2 regions of the Calidithermus terrae genome follow, and region 2 is predicted to be linked to the other one. Evidence: riboswitches for the same ligand, from Rfam matches in the RefSeq annotation. Region 2 holds a riboswitch; the other holds the start of a gene.
The links. Region 2 has a riboswitch for thiamine pyrophosphate ahead of thiE (thiamine phosphate synthase). Riboswitches for the same ligand answer to the same signal wherever they lie in the genome.
Positions count from the first base shown of each region.

Region 1: linked by a shared signal. The riboswitch ahead of Mterra_RS17595 (thiamine ABC transporter substrate-binding protein) and the one ahead of thiE (thiamine phosphate synthase) in region 2 are both predicted to bind thiamine pyrophosphate.

Region 1 covers NZ_QXDL01000213.1:2,230-6,550, forward strand. The annotation lists gene Mterra_RS17590 (ABC transporter permease) at 1-402, opposite strand, end outside; gene Mterra_RS17595 (thiamine ABC transporter substrate-binding protein) at 488-1,531, opposite strand; TPP riboswitch at 1,580-1,678, opposite strand; gene Mterra_RS17600 (4-(cytidine 5'-diphospho)-2-C-methyl-D-erythritol kinase) at 1,719-2,555, opposite strand; gene ispD (2-C-methyl-D-erythritol 4-phosphate cytidylyltransferase) at 2,543-3,184, opposite strand; gene Mterra_RS17610 (undecaprenyl-diphosphate phosphatase) at 3,256-4,035, shown strand.
Region 2 covers NZ_QXDL01000023.1:89-8,088, reverse strand. The annotation lists gene thiC (phosphomethylpyrimidine synthase ThiC) at 1-722, opposite strand, end outside; gene Mterra_RS04340 (FAD-dependent oxidoreductase) at 769-1,674, opposite strand; gene Mterra_RS04335 (thiazole synthase) at 1,671-2,468, opposite strand; gene thiS (sulfur carrier protein ThiS) at 2,471-2,677, opposite strand; gene thiE (thiamine phosphate synthase) at 2,664-3,290, opposite strand; TPP riboswitch at 3,349-3,455, opposite strand; gene Mterra_RS04320 (sigma 54-interacting transcriptional regulator) at 3,707-5,122, shown strand; gene Mterra_RS04315 (vWA domain-containing protein) at 5,210-6,433, shown strand; partial or broken gene Mterra_RS04310 (Ig-like domain-containing protein) at 6,750-8,000, shown strand, end outside.

The sequences.
Region 1 (4,321 bases), on a different contig from region 2:
CAGGGTGCGGGCGGCGGCCAGCGGGGTCTCGAGGCTCGGCAGCAGCACCACCAGCAGGCGCAGCACCAGGCCCAGGTTGTAGAACACCGCCGCCCACAGCAAGATCCAGGGCGTCCCCTGCAGGTTGAGCCCCAGCAGGCCGCGCGGGCCCGCCAGCGCCAGAAAGCCCAGCGCCACCACCAGCGTGGGCAGCACGAAGGGCACCGTCGAGAGCGAGAGCAGGGCCTCCCGCCCCGGGAAGCGGTAGCGGAAGGCGTAGGCCAGCGGCAGGGCCAGCAGCACGGTCAGCAGGCTCGAGGCCAGCCCGTACCCCAGGCTCCACCCCAGCCGCCCCCAGTAATAGGGGTTGCGCAGGGCCTCGCCTAAGCCCTCCCCCAGGCCCAGCACCAGCACCCGGAACATGGGGTAGCCCAGCGCCAGCGCCAGGAAAAGCAGCACCGGCAGGGCCAGCAGGGGGCTCAGGCGCACGGGGTGACCCCGATCGGCATTACTTGCGCGCCCGCTTGACCGCCTCCGGCGACTGCCCCTGCACCACCACCTTGGTCCACTCGCTCACCCAGCGCTCGCGGTTCCTGGCGATGCTCTGGGGCTCGAGCGCGGAGGGGGCCTTGGGCACCTCGGCCCAGCGGAACACCTCGGGCAGCTTGGCGTCCTTGCGGGTGGGGTAGACCCACATCTCGGTGGGGATGCTCTCCTGCACCGCCTTGGAGAGCAGCCAGTCCACGAACTTGCGCGCGGCGGCGGGCTGCTTGGTGCCCTTGAGGATGCCCACGAACTCCACCTGCAAGAAGGAACTGCCCGGCAGCAGCAGGTTGCCCGTGGGGGGCTCGTCGAGCTTCTTCTCCGAGTAGAACAGCTCGGCCGCCGGGCTCGTCGCGTAGCTCACCACCAGCGGGCGGTCGCCGCCCGACTTGGAGAAGGCGGTGTAGTAGGCCTCGCTCCAGCCCTTCTCCACCCGCACCCCGCCCTCGCGCAGCCTGGCCCAGAACTCGAGGTAGCCGTCCTCCCCGAAGGCCTTGACCGTCGAGAGCAGAAAGGCCAGGCCGGGGGAGGAGGTGGCGGGGTTGGAGACGACGAGCAGCCGGGCGAACTCGGGCTTGGCGAGGTCGGCGAAGCTCTGGGGCAGGGGCTTGTCCTTGAAGTAGGCCTTGTCGTAGTTGAGCGCCACGTAGCCGAAGTCCACGGGCAGGGCGCGGTAGGTCTTGTCGAGCACGAACTCCGGGCGCAGCGCCGAGAGGGCGGGCGAGGCGTAGGGCTGGAGGATGCCGGCCTGCAGGGCCTGGGAGAGCTGGGAGTTGTCGAAGCCGTAGATCACGTCGGCGACGGGCGCCCCCTTGCTGAGGATGGCCTTGTTCAGCATCTCCCCGGCGTCGCCCGCCTTGAGCAAGCGCAGCTTGACGCCGCTTTTCTGCTCGAACTCGGCCACGAGCTTCTTGTCGAGGTTGAAGCTCTCGTGGCTCAGGACGGTGAGCGGTTGGGCCTGGGCCAGCCCCAGGAGGGCCAGCGCCGCCAGAAGAACCTTCTTGAGCATAAAAAAATCCCCCTTGTCACCGGAGGGGGTTCAAGGCGCGGTGGCCTTGCTTCGTTCCCGTCACGCTCCCTACGCCGGTCCTAACCGGGTCAGGTTCCAAGGGTATTTCTCAGCTTGGCTCATCGCCAAGCACCCCCGATGACCCCATGAATATACACCCGGGGGGCGGGGCCGGCCGCAAACGCTCCTACAATTGCGCCGGGACCGTTCGGGCGGCCCGCACCCAGAACTGGGGGAAGCGGGCCTGGAGCTGCCGGGCGTAGAACCGCGCCTCCTGGGCGTCGTGGGCCAGGCCGAAGACGCTCGAGCCCGAGCCCGACATCAGCACCCCGCGCAGCCCCACGGCCTGCAGGTAGAGCTTGAGCTCGGCCACCTGGGGCTCGAGCCGGAAGACCGGGGCCTCGAGGCTGTTCCAGTAGGGCGGGGTTTGCCCCGAGCGCAGGGCCTCGAGGACGCCCGCGACGTCGAGCTCCGGCCCCCACTCCTCGGGCCGCAGGGCCTTGTAGGCCGAGGCCGCCGGGACCGCGATCCCCGGGTTGACCAGCACCAGGTGGGCCTCCACGCCCTCCACACGCCGCAGCCGTTCCCCGACCCCCCGCCCCTCGGCCATCCCGCCCCGCAGGAAGAAGGGCACGTCGGCCCCCAGCCTCCGGGCGATGGCGGGCAGGTCGAGCGGGGCGGGGTAGAGGACGGAGAGCGCCCGCAGCACCGCCGCCGCGTCGGAGGAGCCCCCGCCCAGCCCGGCGGCCAGCGGCAGCCTTTTCTCCAGCCGCACCCACACCCCGCCGGGCCAGCCCGCGGCCTCGAGGTAGGCCTGCGCCGCCTTATAGACGAGGTTGTCCGGCCCCGCGGAGAGCTCCGCGCCCGTCACCTCGAGCGCGATCCCTGATGGGCGGGGCTCCACGGCGATCCGGTCGCCCAGGTCCAGCGCGGCGAAGAGGGTGTGCAGCTCGTGGTAGCCGTCCTCGAGCCTGCCCAGCACCGACAGGCCCAGGTTCACCTTGGCGGGGGCTAGCAGTTCCACGCGCGGGCCAGCCCTTCGGCGAGGTCGAGGTCTTCGGGGTAGGTCAGCTTGAACATCCGGCGGTCGCCCTCCACCAGCGCGACCGGGTGCCCCAGGGCCAGCACCATCTGGGCGTCGTCGCTGAAGTCTCGGCCCTCGCGGAGGGCCTCGAGGTGGGCCTCCATCAGCAGCTCGCGCCGGAAGCCCTGCGGGGTCTGCACCAGGCGGTGGCGCTCGCGCGGGATCACCGCGCCGTAGGCCCCGTCCCGGTCCTCCACCAGGGTGTCGGGCACGGGGACGGCCAGGGTCGCCGCCCCCGTCTCGGCGACGGCCTTGAGCAGGCGCTCCAGCGCCGCCCGCACCACGAAGGGCCGGGCCACGTCGTGCACCAGCACCACGTCGGCCGTCGCGGCCTGGAGCAGCCTCCACACGCTCTGCTGCCGGGTTTTACCCCCCTCGAGGAAGCGCACGCCGGGGCGCGGGGGCAGGGCATGGCCCGGGGGCAGGGCCACGAGCACCTCGTCGGCCCAGGCGAAGGCCTCGAGCGCGTACTCGAGCAGGGCCTTGCCGCCGACCTCGACGAAAGCCTTGGGGCCCCGCCCCAGGCGCTCGCCCGAACCGGCGGCGGGAAGCAGCACGCTCACCGACATCAGCCCAAAGGCTACCAGAAAAGCCGCGGCGTTGGCCCCTCTCACAGCCCTCGCGTGTTAGGCTCATGGGCGTGACTGTTTTGGAAGCCATCCTGCTGGGCGTGCTCGAGGGCCTCACCGAGTTCTTGCCGATCTCCTCCACCGGCCACCTCACCCTGGCCTCGCACCTGCTGGGCATCCCCATCGAGACCGACAACTTCGCCAAAAGCTTCCTCATCGTGATCCAGCTCGGCGCCATCCTGGCGGTGCTGGCGCTCTACCTCCCGCGCTTCCTGCGCGACCTCGAGGTCTGGAAGCGCATCGCCGTGGCCTTCATCCCCACCGGCGTCATCGGCTTCGGGCTCTACCGCCTCATCAAGGACCGGATCCTCGGCAACGACCTGATCGTGGTGAGCGCCCTGATCGGGGTGGGGGTGCTGCTGCTCTTCGTGGACCGCTGGCTGCAGGGCCACAAGAAGTACGACGACATCAACGAGATGCCCCTGGCCCAGGCCGCCCTCATCGGCGTGTTCCAGGGCCTCGCCGCCCTCTTCCCCGGCACCTCGCGCAGCGCCGCCACCATCGTCGGCGGCATGCTCAGCGGCCTCTCGCGCCGCGCCGCCGCCGAGTTCTCCTTCATCCTGGCCGTGCCCACCATGCTCGCCGCCTCCGGCTACGACCTGCTGCAAAGCGCCGACACCTTCCCCACCGAGGGCTTCGGCCTGATGCTCGCCGGCTTCGTCGCCGCCTTCGTCACCGCCCTGCTCACCGTGCGCTGGCTGCTGGCCTTCGTCAGCCGCAACACCTTCGTACCCTTCGCCATCTACCGCATCGTGCTGGGGGGCGTTTACGCGGCGTTTTTCCTGCGGTGAGGGGTCGGTAGCTGATAGCCGGGTGCGGGTCGTGCGGCGTACGTCGTACGTCGTACGTCGTACGCCAAACGCAAGACGCAAGACGCCCTTACTTTTCCCCCCTTAGCAAGGGGGGCTAGGGGGGATACCCCCTCCCCGCGTGCGGGGAGGGTTGGGGAGGGGTTCCCACGAGCCACTAGTTCGTTGCTGATGGCTGACGGCTGACGGCTGATAGCCGATAGCCGGCGGCTTACCGCTTCCTGCTCCCCTCACTCCTTCCACCGCGGTGCCCTGGGATACTCCAGCC
Region 2 (8,000 bases):
TGGGCGCGGTCGGTCGCGTCGGCCAGGCAGCCAGGGCGCAGCCCGTCGCCCAGCGAGAGGGTCATGTCGTAGGTGCGGGCGATCTCGAGCACGTCATCGAAGCGTTCCCACAACGGGTTTTCCCGCTCGTTGCGCAGCATCCACGCCGCCAGCATCCCGCCCCCGCGCGAGACGATGCCGGTGACCCTCGAGCCGTTGCGGTAGCGGCGCAGGCTCTCCTGGGTCACCCCGGCGTGCACGGTGACGTAGTCCACCCCCGAGCGGCCGTGGCGCTCGATGACCTCCAACAGCTCGTCGGGCGTCATGTCGAAGACGCTCTTGCGCCGGGCGGCCTGGAATTCGGCCTCGTAGATGGGCACGGTGCCCAGCGGGACGGTGCTGGCCTCCAGCGTCATCTCGCGGATGCGGGCCAGGTCGCCCCCGGTGGAGAGGTCCATCACGGCGTCGGCGCCCGCCTCGATGGCGGCCCGGACTTTCCGCACCTCCTGCTCGGGGTCGGCGAAGTCGTAGGAGGTGCCCAGGTTGGCGTTGACCTTCACCCGCATCCCCTCGCCGATGGCGGTGAAGCGGGCCAGGGTGCGGTGGTTGGGGTTGGCGGGGATGACCACCCGCCCCGCGGCCACCTGCTGCCGCACGAACTCGGGCTCCAACCCTTCGGAGTGGGCCACGTAGGCCATGGCTTCGGTGACGATGCCCTTGCGGGCGGCTTCAAGCTGGGTCATGTCGGCTCCTTGTGCTATCGGCTGTTGACTATCGATCCTCGGCGACTCACCGGCGTGCCTTCCAGGACTCCAGCACCATCGCGGTGACGCGGCGGGCGGTGGCCGGGGCCAGCAGGATGCCGTTGCGCCCGTGCCCGGTGGCGGCCAGGATTCCGGGCTCGAGCCGCCTTACCGTGAGGGGGCCCGCCGGGCGGTAGCCCCAGCGGCTCTGGAGGACAGGGGCACCGTGGAGGTGGGGGAAATGCGCGTCGCGGTAGCGGTGCAGCCAGCGGAGCCCCTCCGCCTCCACGCCGGGCTGCCAGCCTTCGCGCCGGGTGGCCCCCAGGTAGACCCGCCTCCCGCGGGGCAGCGCATAGCCCGCTCCTGCGAACACCGGTCCGGGCGGCGCTGGGGCCGCCAGCAGCAGGGCTTCGCCCTTGAGCGGGCGTACCCCCAGGCCGAAGCGGCCCGACCAGGCCCCGCTGGCGATCACGATCTGGCGGGCCGCGATGCGCTGGGTGAGGGTGTGGACCCAGCCGGGCTCGAGGCGCTGGGCTTCTTCCGCTCGCACCGTGCCGCCCAGGCTCACGAAGGCTTTTTGCACGGCGGCCAGTAGCCGAAGCGGGTCGAGGTAGCCGCCGGGGCGGGGCTCGAGGTCGCGCAGGGTGTGCCAGCCCTGGAGCAGGGGGCGCTCGAGGCTCCAGACGCCGCTCAGGACCACGGGGACCCTGACCCCGCAGGCCGCTTCGAGTTCGCGCGCGAGCCCGGGGTAGCACTCGAGCCCTTCCCGGGCCCACTCGAGCAACTCCCCGCCAAGGCCCTCGGCGTAGGGGGCCAGCATGCCCGCCGAAGCCTGGGTGGCCTGCCCGGCCTTGCCCGCCTCCAGCAGGGTGACCTCGAGCCCCGCCTGGCACAGCCGGTAGGCGATGAGGCTGCCGATGATGCCGCCGCCCACCACCACGACCTCGCTCATAGGGGCAGCTCCGGTTGGGGCAGGGGCACGCCCTGGGCCGGGCTGGAGGGGCTGGCGACGGCGCGCTCGGGCATGGGCCCGGCTTCATAGGCCCTGCGCCCCGCTTCGACCGCCTGGCGGAAGGCGGCGGCCATCGCCACGGGGTCCTGGGCCTCGGCAATGGCGGTGTTGACCAGCACCGCGTCGGCGCCCAGCTCCATCGCCCCGGCGGCTTCCGAGGGCCAGCGCAGCCCGGCGTCCACCACGATGGGCGGCAACTGGGCGCGCTGCTGCGCGAAAATCTCCAGCATGGCCCGGTTCCTGAGGCCCTGCCCCGAGCCGATGGGGGCGGCCAGGGGCATCACGGTGGCACAGCCGAGCCGGGCCAGCCTCTGCGCCAGCACCGGGTCGGGGGCGATATAGGGCAACACCACGAAGCCCTCCTGCACCAGAACTTCGGCAGCGCGCCAGGTCTCCAGCGGGTCGGGCAGCAGGTAGGTGGGGTCGGGGATGACCTCCAGCTTGACCCAGTCGCTTCCCGTAAGCGCCCGCCCCAGCCGCGCCAGGCGCAGGGCCTCGACGGCGGTGCGGGCTCCGGCGGTGTTGGGCAGCACCCGGTAGCGCCGCCAGTCCAGCGCTTCCAGCAGGCCCTGGTGCCCGGCGGCCCCCACCTCGACGCGCCGGACGGAGACGGTCACCGCCTCGGCCCCGGAGGCCTCGAGGGCCTCCCGCATCAGCGCGAAGTCGCGGTACTTGCCCGTGCCCACGAGCAGGCGGCTGTTCAGGCGCTGGCCTGCGATCACCAGTGCGCTCACGGCTAGCCCCCCTGTATCACGGCCACGACCTCCACCACGTCCCCCGCCGCCAGGGGGCGGGCCGGCCAGCGGCCTTTGACCCAGATCTCGTCGTTGAGCATCACGGCGACGGTGTCGGGGCTTATTCCCCGCTGGCTGCACACGGCTTCGACCACCTCGCGCAGGCTCCTTCCCTCGGCCTCCACGGCTTTGCCGTTAATCCAGACCATCCAGCCACCTCCGCATGCGCGCGGCGACCTGTTCGGGGCGGGGCGCGTCCAGAATGGCCCGCACCACCGCCACCCGGCGGGCCCCGGCCTCCAGCACCCTGGGCAGCGTGTGCTCGTCGATGCCCCCGATGGCGAACCAGGGCACCCGGAGGTTTTGCGCCGCCCACCGCACGTACGCCAGGCCCGTCGCGGGTCGCCCTGGCTTGGTGGGGGTTTCCCACACCGGCCCCACCGAAAGGTAGCCCCGGTCGCCCTCGAGCGCGGCCTGCTCCCGCAGGGCCTGCTCGGGTTCATGGGTGCTGCGCCCGACCCAGCCCGCGAAGAAGCGCCGGGCCTGGGCCACGCTCGGGTCCTTCTGTCCCAGGTGCACACCGTCGGCCTCCAGCAAGGCCGCCAGGTCGGGGCGGTCGTTGATCACCAGCGGCACCCGGTAACGCGCGCACAGGGCCCGCAGCTTCTCGCCGAGCTCGAGGACGCAGCGGGCCTCGTGGCCCTTGGCCCGCAATTGCAGCAGCTCGACCCCGCCGTCCAGGGCGGCCTCGAGGCGCTCCAGCAACACCGCCTCCGGCTGGCCGGGCCGGGGGCTCGCCACCAAATACAGTTTTCCTGACAAAAAACCACCTCCTGGACCGGCGAAGGGCCAGGAGGAACGGGTACACGTTGGACTGGACAGGTTTTTCCACGGGCTTCCCTCCGCCGGTGCTAACCGGATCAGGTTCCAAGGGTTACAGGACTCAACCTGTTCTCAGCCCCCGCAGGGGCACCCCTAGCCGATCACCCCAACGCTATCAGGCCGTCACCGACCCCGTCAAGGCCGGCGCGGAGGCCCGCCCCAGCCCTCCCTGCCGCCCGCCTGGCGGGCCCGCGTCGAACCCGAATTATCCCGATTTCACCGCAAATCCGAACGGTTATCCCATGAAAACAGTGCCTCTATCGGCAAGAGTTCCACTCGACACGTCCAGGAGCCGATGAAAACCACTTGAAAGCCAATCCACATACGTTTTAGCCCTCGAGGCGTACACTCCCTCCATGAAGGCCACAACCCTAGGAGAGCTGAAGCGTTCCTACCCCATGGCCAAGCTCCAGCGCAGCGTCAAGGACGAGGCGCGGGAGAACCTCATCGCCAAATTGCGCTCGGGCGAGCGGCTGTTCCCCGGCATCCAGGGTTACGACGACTCGGTGGTGCCCGAACTGGTCAACGCCGTGCTGGCCCGCCACAACTTCATCCTCCTGGGCCTGCGCGGGCAGGCCAAGAGCCGCATTCTGCGCCAACTCACTGAACTCCTCGACGACGAGGTGCCCGCCCTCCCCACCGACCTGCGCGACAACCCCCTCAAGCCGCTCTCCGCGGAGGCCAAGCGGCTGCTGGAGGAGGCCGGCGACGACGCGCCCATCGTCTGGGTCCCCCGCGACGAGCGCTACGTGGAGAAGCTCGCCACCCCCGACACCACCGTGGCCGACCTGCTCGGCGACATCGACCCCATCAAAGCCGCCCGGCGCGGCACCGGGCTCTCCGACCTCGAGGCCGTCCACTACGGCCTCCTGCCCCGCGCCAACCGGGGCATCTTCGGCATCAACGAGGTCGCCGACCTCGCCCCCAAGGTGCAGGTGGCGCTGTTCAACATCCTGCAGGAGGGCGACGTGCAGATCCGGGGCTACCCCGTGCGCCTGCAGCTCGACGTCTGGATCGCCTTCACCGCCAACCCCCAGGACTACACCGCGCGCGGCAAGATCGTCACCCCGCTCAAGGACCGCATCGGCTCGGAGATCCGCACCCACTACCCCAAGACCCTCGACGAGGGCTTAGCCATCACCCAGCAGGAGGCCTGGACCGCGCGGGAGGAGGGGCTCTACATCCCCTCCTACGTGGCCGAAGCCTCCGAAGCCGTGGCCTTCGTGGCCCGCGAGGACAAGCGGGTGGACAAGACCTCAGGGGTATCGCAGCGCCTTTCCATCAGCCTGCTCGAGCTCGTGGCCTCCAACGCCGAGCGCCGCGCCCTGCAGTACGGCGAGCGCACCGTGGCCCGCCCCATCGACCTCTACTTCGCCCTGCCCGCCATCACCGGCAAGATCGAGCTGGAGTACGAGGGCGAGATGCAAGGCGCCGAGCGGGTGGCCCGCGACCTGCTGCAAAAAGCCTTCGGGCTGGCCTACGGCGAGCGCTCGAAGGGCCTCAAGACCGACGAGGTCGTCGAATACTTCGCCCAGGGCAACCTCCTCACCCTGCCCGAGGACGCCAAGGGCGCCCTCGAGGAGATGAAGAAGGTGCCGGGGCTGCTCGAGGCCGCCCGCCGCCTGGAGAGCCACACCACCCCCGAGGCCACGGTGGCCGCCGGGGAGTTCATCCTGGAGGGCCTGGCCGGCCGCCGCAAGATCGCCCGCGGCGAGGAGAGCTACAGCGCCCCCGTCGAGCGCGAGCGGGAGCGCTGGGGGAGCGGGAACTGAGATGCCCAACGCCGGACGCAAGACGCGAGACGCCACCCGCCGGGGCCGGGCGTCGGGCGTTTAGCGTTCGGCAGCGCCGGAGGCAGCATGCGCGTCCGCTACAGCAAGTACGAATCCAGCCTCGACGACCTGACGAGCTCCGAGCTCATGGACATGCTCGAGGACTTCCTCCTCGACTCGGGCTTCTCCGACCCCTACAACCGCTACCAGCCCGACCCCGACCGCACCCCCACCCTCGAGGACCTCTACGACGCGCTCCTGCAGGCGCTGCTCGAGCAAGACCGCATCCCCGAGGAGTGGCTGCGCGAGGCCCGCTTCGCCGACCGCAAGGAGGACACGCGGCTGTACCGCGAGATCCAGAAGCTCATGCAGCGGCTGCAGGAGGAGGGCTTCATCCGGCTGCCCGGCAACGACCCCGCCGACCCCGCCAGCGGCCAGGGGATGCAGGGCGAGGCCCAGGACGCCCGGCTCGAGCTCACCAACAAGTCCGTGGACTTCCTGGGCCTGCGCTCCTTGCGCTCGCTGATGGGGGCCTTGGGCAAGAACAACCCCGGCGCCCACATGACGCGGCACTACGCCTCGGGGGTGGAGTCGAGCGGCGAGACCAAGCCCTACGAGTTCGGCGACCAGCCCACCCTCAACATCCCCGAGACCCTCAAGCGCGCGGCCATGAAGGGGATGGAGAACCTCGAGGAAGAAGACCTCATCATCGAGCTCGCCGAGTACACCGCCGCCATGAACACGGTCGTGCTGCTCGACTGCTCGCACTCGATGATCCTCTACGGCGAGGACCGCTTCACCCCGGCCAAGCGCGTGGCGCTGGGGCTGGCGCACCTCATCCGCACGCAGTACCCCGGCGATGAGGTGCGCTTCGGCACCTTCCACGACTCCGCCGAGGAGGTGCCCCTGGGGCGGCTTCCCACCGTGCAGGTAGGGCCCTACCACACCAACACCGCCGAGGGCATCAAGCTCGCCCGCAAGATCCTGCGCAAGATGGGCGGGGAGATGAAGCAGATCATCATGATCACCGACGGCAAGCCCTCGGCGCTGACCCTGCCCTCCGGCCAGATCTACAAGAACGCCTGGGGCCTCGACCCCGTGATCCTGGCCGAAACGCTCAAGGAAGCCACGCTGGCGCGCAAGGAGGGCATCCCCATCCACACCTTCATGCTCGCGCGCGAGCCCGAGCTGCTGGCCTTCGTCAAGAAGCTCACCCAGATCACCCGGGGCAAGGCCTACCTGACCACCCCCGCCAACATCGGGCGTTACGTGCTGATGGACTTCCTGACCCGTAAAATTAGCCGCAATTGAGACAAACCTGACGGTTCGCGCAAAAAATTCCTAAACCCGCCCCTCGAGCAGCCGCGGTGCGGGTTTTTCCGCCGGATTAAAAGAAGTTAACACAACGGAAAATTGGGTGAGAAGTTCGCCTGGCGAAGGTGAGGGACGTTTATCCCATCAGGGCGTCATCAGCTTGCATTCAGCTTCACCCAACATGATAGAAATTTCGTGTAAACCACGGGGAAGCTAAACACAACTTTAGGGTCCTCTAAAGGAAGGGCGTTACGCATTCGACTATAAATTCGCGGTGCGGAGTTACGTTCCGTTACCCCCTCGAGGCAGAAATATGAGTGCATACCGATCCTTCACCCCGGCATGGAAGCGTGCTCGCACGCTCGGCTTCGGGCTGGTCGTAGCCCTGCTGGCCGCGTGTAACAGCGGCTCCAAGGACTCCGTCAAGCCCGCGATCAACCTCTACAACCCCCCCTCCGACAGCCAGGTCTCGGGCGACGGGTGGCAGCTGTCGGGCATGGTGGCAGACAACCAGGAGGCCGCCAAGCTCAGCTACCGCATCAACGACGGTGAGGAGCGGGAGATCGAGCTGACGGGCCTGGCGCAGTTCCGCTTCGGGCTCAACATGCGCGAGCTCAAGCCCGGCAAGAACACCATCACCCTCACCGCCACCGACAAGGCGGGCAACAGCAGCACCCGCGTGGTGGAGCTCAACTTCGCGGCGGCCACCTCGGCCACGCCCGTCATCAGCCTGAGCACGCCGGGCAACAACTCCACCACCGACTCCAACACCGTGCGCCTGACCGGCTCGGCCACCGACGACGTCAGCGTGACCCGCATGACCTTCAAGCTCAACAACGAGCCCGAAGAGCCCATGTCGATCACGCCCGGCAGCAGCGTGAGCTTCAACCATACCGCCGGCTTCCTCAGCCCCGGGGCCAACACCATCAGCGTCATCGCCTACGACGGCAACGGCAACCGCAGCGTCAGCAACGTCACGGTCAATTACGGCAGCGCCCCGCCGCCCCCGCCGCCCTCGGGGTCGGGAGCGGTTCCCACGGTGAGCCTGAGCCAGCCCGCCAACGGCGTGACGGTGAGCACCACCACCGTGCGCATCCAGGGCACCGCCGGCGACGACAAGGGCGTGACCCGGCTGACCTTCAAGCTCAACGACGAGCCTGAAGAGGTCATCGCCATCACCTCCTCCACCAGCGTGAGCTTCGCCCGCACCATCGGCTTCCTCAAGCCCGGGGCCAACACCGTCACGGTCTTCGCCTACGACGCCGACGGGAACAAGGGCTCGAGCACCGTCACCGTCAACCACGGCAGCGGCGGCAGCAACACCCCGCCCACCGTGAGCATCACCCAGCCCACCAACGGCAGCAGCACCACCAGCACCAGCCTCGCCGTCCGGGGCAGCGCCACCGACAACGCCAGCGTGACCCGCATGACCTACCAGCTCAACGGCGGGGCCGAGCAGAGCGTGAGCATCACCAGCGGCGCCAGCGTCTCCTTCAGCTTCAACGCCAGCGGCTTCCGCGAGGGCAGCAACACCCTCACCGTCAACGCCTACGACGCGGCGAAC